Linked DNA regions of Thermoclostridium stercorarium subsp. stercorarium DSM 8532. The protein of the gene in region 1 interacts with the protein of each later gene in a pairwise test. Links are inferred from orthologs where the notes say so. Each region holds a gene or a part of one and is shown on either strand. Other genes may lie near its edges. The genes, in order: CST_RS09870 and CST_RS01555.

Region 1 (3,388 bases):
GCTCGCATTATAATCAATCTGCTCTTTTGTAAGCATTTGACGCATATCTGTTCTTCCGCTGGGATCTCCCACCATCGCCGTTCCGCCGCCGAGCACTGCAATCGGCCTGTGCCCTGCTTTCTGCATATGAGACATCACAATCAACTGCAGAAGATGCCCCACATGCAAGCTGTCGGCAGTGGGATCAAAACCTATGTAAAAAGTAACCTGCTGACTGCCCAATATTTCGCGTATTTTATCTTCATTCGTAGTCTGAGCAATAAAACCCCGTTCCTTCAAAACATCAAAAACATTCCTGCTCAATTTACCCATCCTTTCATAGGTTGTAAATTTGCATATATTAACTTAAAATGAAATCATACTAAGAAATATACTTTTAACAATTATAATGAATTATTCCCCAAAGTTCCAGTGTAATCGAAAAAAAACTTTTGACTTCATAAATTTATGTTATAATATTAACATCTTTTAGAGGGTGCTATTCGGATAAACCCGACCTTAAATATTTCCTGCCTGTATATTTTACCTTTTTTAACCGTATAAAATTAAACAGTTTTTAAAAAAATTCTCCGAAAATAAGCATTCCTCTTGGGAGGAAAAATTATGAGGTTTTTTAATCTAATGTTAAGAAAAAACAAAGGTAAAAAACTTTTTAAAACGGGAAACAAACTAAATCCTGAAACAGCCGTTCCGAAAAAGCGGCATCAGGCAGTTGCTGGACTGTTATACGCTCTCAGGGTTTTGGGTGGGGCGTTGAAACTGATTCTTATTGTTCTGATACTGGTAGGATCTATTGTAGGCGGACTTGGTGCCGGTCTTATTTACGGATATATTGTTACCACACCCGAGCTCAGCGCCAGTGATCTGCAATTGACAAAATTCAATACCTTTATTTATGACATTGAGGGAAACGTTATTGCCGAACTGAAACGCAATGAAAACCGCGTCTGGATTGATTACGTGGACATACCCAAAAACCTGATTAATGCCTATATAGCGGTGGAAGACAAGCGTTTTTGGGAACATAAGGGCGTTGATTTTAAAAGATTCATATACGCGGCATTCTACAGCGCAAAGTCTTATCTGAGAGGTGAACACACTTTCCAGGGCGGAAGTACCATTACTCAGCAAATGGTAAAAAATTTGACCGGCGCAGATGATGTTACAATAAAACGGAAAATTCAGGAAATGTGGCAGGCACTGAAGCTTGAACGGGAAGGCCTGTCAAAGGAAGACATACTTACCAGATACTTGAATACAATCCCGTTTGGAGGAACGATATATGGTATTGAAACCGCGGCACGGGTTTATTACGGAAAAGACGTAAGAGAACTTTCTCTTGCCGAATGCGCAAGTCTTGCCGGAATCACCCAGTGGCCGTCAAAATACGCCCCGGTTAATGAAGAGAATAAAAAAAATAACATCGAAAGGGCGCATATGATTCTCGGGTTAATGCTCGAACAGGGCATGATAACCGAGGCCGAATATGAACAGGCAATGCAGGAAGAAATACAGTTTAATTATAACCCCAGTGCAGGAAAAGTCACGAAAAACAGCAATCAGTCGTATTTTGTTGACGAGGTTGTAAAAGCCGTGATTAAAGACTTAAGCGGACAGAAAGGCATAAGCGCCCAAGCGGCCGAAGATATGATTTACAATTCCGGGCTGAAAATATATACCACAATGGATCCGAAAGTCCAAAAAGCCCTTGATGAGGTATTTACCGATGATACTTACTTCCCGCAGGTAAACGAGGAAGCAAAAAAACGGGGTGAAACACCGCAGGCCGCAATGGTGGTGATTGATCCTGAAACTGGCGCTGTGCGCGGTCTTTACGGTGGATATGGCGAAAAGAAAGGAAGCGTTTTTAACAGGGCAACGCAAATGAAGCGTTCCCCCGGATCAAGTATAAAGCCGCTCCTCGTGTATGCGCCCGGAATCGAAACAGGACGTATAACCGCCGCAACAGTTATTGACGACGTACCTCAGCATATGCTTCTTAATGATACGTCTATCCCCGAAAAACAAAGAACAAGACTATATCCCCAGAATGTGGAGAGAAAGAATTTCGGGTTAACAACCATCCGAGAGGCTGTCGCCCAATCACGTAACGTTATTGCCGCTCTCGTGCTAAGGGATTACACCACCTTCAAGGTGGGTCTGACCTACCTTGAAAAAGTTGGGCTGCCAAGATGGGAAGACGAAGGGAAAATTTCAATAGCAATGGGCGGCTTTACGAATCAGATGAGCCCTCTGGAAATGGCATCAGCATTCACTGTGTTTGCATACAAGGGCGTTTATTGGGAACCTTATTTTTACACAAAAGTCGAGGACGTAAACGGCAATGTGATACTTGAAAAGAACCCGAAGGGAACAAAAGTATACTCTGAGCAGACAGCCTTCATAATGAACGATATTCTTCAGGACGTGGTAACCGAAGGTACGGCTGCAGGTCTGGTTGTGAAAAACGGCAAAGGTCAGACCATACCGGTAGCGGGGAAAACAGGAACATCGGACAATAATATTGACAGATGGTTCTGCGGTATGACTCCATATTATGTGGCGGCCACATGGTATGGTTATGACAACAAAGAAGTTCCTATTTCCATGGTTTCAGCCGAATCAGCCAATGCGAGAAAAATATGGCAGGCAGTAATGACGAAAATCCATGAGAAGCTTGATGCAGTGCCGTTTTATTCATCCGTACCTCCGAAAATAGTTACAAGACAAATATGCAAGGATTCAGGAAAACTCGCAACAGATCTTTGCAGGCAGGATCCAAGAGGTTCAAGGGTTGTGGAGGAATACTTCATTGAAGGTACTGAGCCGGATTACGGCGATAAGTGCGATGTTCACTATAAAGCAAAAGTATGTACGTTATGCAAGGACGAGTTCGGCAGACCCATGCTTGCAAACGAGTACTGCCCGCCTGAAACGGTGGTGGAAAGAGTTTTCATACGCAGGCCCGTGGAATATAAACCTATGTTCCCGTCAGATCCTTATCCTGCGGACTGGTATTATGAAATATATGAAGGCGAATACTGCACAATACACGGAGGCGCTTCAGCGAACAGCAAAACCGAAAACATCTCGCCTTACTGATTAAATTACGACAAATACTGTGATCGAAAATTCCCTCACAACGGGTCCGGGAATAAAATTTCCCGCCCGTCATGAGGGAATTTATTTATCCCAAAATAATTTTTCATTTTGAAAGATATGTAAGTTTGATTTTGTTCGCAATCGTGGATATAAACTCAGAATTGGTCGGGGGATGATTTTTTCTTTTCTCGGAATATATGAAGTATTTGCTTAACTCATTTCTGTTTCCTTCCTGCCATACCTTGCGTATAGCATTCCGTATTGCCCTTTCAACCCTTCCGGCTGA
Region 2 (3,302 bases), 1.9 Mb from region 1 along the record:
TATTATGCAATTGTAAAACCGGCTGTGGATTTCAGAAGGCTTGAAGAGGTTGTTGTCATAAAAGTAGGGGCAGAACAGGGGAACGGCGATGACTAAAAAAATCCTTATTGTGACTTCTTTAATATATGTTGCGTGTCTTCTGCAGAGCACAGTTCTCGGGTATATAGAGATACACGGAATAAGACCCAACCTGCTTTTGATTGTAGCGGTATCGGTTGCCCTTCTGAGAAATGATTTGGAGTCGGCATTTACCGGACTGGCGTTAGGACTCGGAATGGATATTCTTGTCGGCAGGGCAGTGGGATGGTATGGTTTGGGCTTTTTTCTGGCGAATTTTATTATAGCCCGGATAAATCCGAAATTATACAAAGAAAACCCTTTAATTCCGGTTTTTTTCGCATTTACTTCAACTCTCGCGATAGAAACGTTATACTATTTGATTACTTTTTTCCTGAAAGGATACGAAGATTTTCTGTTTGTTGTTACGAAGCTTATACTTCCCGAATGTTTATACAACGCAGTACTTTCTTATCCTGTGTTTAAGCTTGTCTCGCTTGTATACAGAAAAATTGACAAATACAGTCTTATCCGCACATGAATTAAGGAGGTGACGACGTGGCCGGAAAGTACGATCTCAGTGAGGAAGAAAAGGAGAAAAAGAAGCTTAAGGACATAAAAAGAAGATATATAATCTATCTTATTATCATTATACTGTGCTGTGCGGTTTTTCTGCGCCATCTTGTGAATTTGCAGATTGTGAACGGACAGGAATATCTTGACACTTCAACGAAAAGGATTGTCACCAGAGGGGTTATTTATGCAAACCGTGGCAATATCTACGATCGCAACGGAATTCCCATTGCAGGAAACAGGATGGGGTACTGTATAGAATATGTGGATACCGAAATGCCCAGTGATGAAAAAAACGAAATGCTGTACAAATTCGTCAAGCTTCTTGAACAAAACGGAGATACCTACAAATCCACACTCAGAAGTATCTTCAATATAAATGATTACACTTTTAAGGTTAACAGGGAGGGCCTTATAAAACAAATTTCCGTAAGAGATGAGGACGAGAAACTGTTGATGGAAGCAAGTCCGAAGGAAGTTTTCAATTACATGCGGGAAAAGACTTTCGGCATTGATCCGAAATATACCGATGAAGAGGCATTCCGCATTATGGAGTTAAGGTATGAAATGCTGATTAAACCCGCGACACTGGAAAATCCGCTGCTGATAGCCGAAGACGTATCCATTGAGACGGTAAGCGTACTTGAGGAAAGGAACAGTGAATTCCCCGGCTTCAGCACATTTACCAAACCTTTCAGAGAATATTACGATGCCAGTGTGATTGCCCATGTACTTGGGTATATGGGAAACATTGGTTCGTATTATGAGGAATGGTCGCAAAAATACCCCGAGCTTGGTTATACGCCAAACGACATTGTGGGAGTGTCGGGCATAGAGTTTGCTATGGAGCAGGAACTGCGGGGAATCAACGGAAAGATACGTAAAGAGGTGGACACCGAGGGAAGGCTTGCGTCTTATGAAGTGGAAGTTGCACCAACGCCGGGAAAGGACATTTATCTGACCATTGATTTGAATCTTCAGAAAACTGCGCTGGAATCACTGGAGAGGAATATAGAAATAATCAGAAACACCGATCACAGGGACAATTACCACGATGCAAACGCAGGCGCCGTTGTGGCTATGGACGTTAAAACAGGGGAAATACTGGCAATGGTCAGCTATCCCACCTTTGACCCTTCTGTTTTTCTTGAAGGAGATTATGAACAAATAAGCTATCTGTTAAATAATCCGGACAATATTACATTAAACAGAGCATGTAACGGTGCTTACGCTCCGGGTTCGACATATAAACCGCTGGTGGCCATAGCTGCACTGGAAAGCGGTGTAATTGAGCCTGAAACAGTGATTTACTGCCCGTATAAGAAGGAAATCGGGGGATTAATATGGACAAACCCGGAAGGAGACCAGAAATGGATAAACCTCGAGAAGGCCCTTGCTACGTCCAGCAATATGTTCTTTTTCCAGATCGGGTTTGAGACGGGTATAGATAATATAGTGAAATGGGCGAAAAATTTTGGTTTTGGAAGCAAGACCGGAATTGAAATTTCAGAGGATATAGGTTCCCTTGCGTCAAAGGAATATAAGAAGAAATATCTGAATGAAGGCTGGGTGCCGGCAGACACCTGCAATGCGTCCATTGGACAGTTATACAATGCTTTTACGCCCATTCAGCTTGTAAACTATGTCGCGAGTATCGCCAACGGCGGAAAACTGTATACACCTCACCTGGTCAGGAAAAAAGTGGACTATCAAGGTAATGTGGAAGAAACCGAAATAAAATACAGGGAAACCGGGGCAAAAGCATCAACAATCAAGGCCGTGAAGAAAGGAATGGTCGCGGTTGCAAATTCCCAGGACGGAACTGCGGTTTCAGCCTTTAAGGATTTTCCCTTTGAGGTTGCAGGCAAGACGGGAACGGCGGAAACGGCTTTGAAAGGCAAGCATTCTTCCAACGCGCTGTTTGTATGTTATGCTCCGGCGGACGATCCTGAAATTGCAGTTGCCGTTGTTGTCGAAAAGGGGGTAAGAGGTGCGTTCACGGCACCAATAGCCAGGGATGTTTTAATGGCGTACTTCAACTTAAAGGATCAGGCAAACTGAGGCCATCTGCCTTTAATTAATATAAAGCTTAATGCTCCGATAATTATAAAAAAAGAGGGTATGAAATGGAAAACGGTGCAAAAGTGATTTCATTTAAAGGTACTGCTGAGGGCCTGGTTATTACAATTCCGGAGGAAATGGAAACAGACCGGATCATGGACCAGATTGCCATGAAAGTAAAAGCTGCCGAAAGGTTTTTCCGCGGCGCAAAACTGAAAGTGATATACCGTGGAAAAAAACTCAGTGCGGATGAAGAAAAAAGACTTGTAAACGTTATGCAGGAAAACAGTTCGGTTACGGTTGAGGACGTGAAATATGAAGTTGTCCCGCCGCCGGTGGAAATTGAGAAACCTCAGAATATATCAGGCATGCCGTTACGCAGGATTTATTTCAAGGATCTCGAAGAAGGTCCGTGCAAGTTTATAAGGGGAACGGTACGGGGCGGTACGCGCATTCTGTTTGAGGGAAATGTGGTGGTAATAGGTGACGTAAATCCCGGAAGCGAAATTGTAGCTGCAGGCAATGTAGTTATTTTCGGGGCTCTCAGGGGAATGGTACATGCCGGGGCCGACGGTAACAGAGATGCATTTGTGGCGGCATTGAGACTCGCC

The links.
Region 2: the proteins of CST_RS09870 (region 1) and CST_RS01555 interact in binary tests that used the Escherichia coli proteins (3 or more experiments, as listed by UniProt). The link is inferred for Thermoclostridium stercorarium subsp. stercorarium DSM 8532 from one-to-one orthologs.

The regions. Positions count from the first base shown.
Region 1 is NC_020134.1:2,285,976-2,289,363, forward strand. What follows is about bases 308-3,361. They hold CST_RS09870 (transglycosylase domain-containing protein), read left to right. Parts: upstream 308-621; coding sequence 622-3,102; downstream 3,103-3,361. Other genes in these bases: tyrS (tyrosine--tRNA ligase), read right to left, coding at 308-312; spo0A (sporulation transcription factor Spo0A), read right to left, coding at 3,206-3,361. In the rest of the region: more of tyrS, read right to left, coding at 1-307; more of spo0A, read right to left, coding at 3,362-3,388. UniProt on the Escherichia coli protein: Cell wall formation. Synthesis of cross-linked peptidoglycan from the lipid intermediates.
Region 2 is NC_020134.1:366,449-369,750, forward strand. The notes cover bases 186-3,153. They hold CST_RS01555 (penicillin-binding transpeptidase domain-containing protein), read left to right. Parts: upstream 186-615; coding sequence 616-2,691; downstream 2,692-3,153. Other genes in these bases: mreD (rod shape-determining protein MreD), read left to right, coding at 186-598; minC (septum site-determining protein MinC), read left to right, coding at 2,757-3,153. In the rest of the region: rod shape-determining protein MreC, read left to right, coding at 1-96; more of mreD, read left to right, coding at 89-185; more of minC, read left to right, coding at 3,154-3,302. UniProt on the Escherichia coli protein: Catalyzes cross-linking of the peptidoglycan cell wall. Responsible for the determination of the rod shape of the cell. Is probably required for lateral peptidoglycan synthesis and maintenance of the correct diameter during lateral and centripetal growth.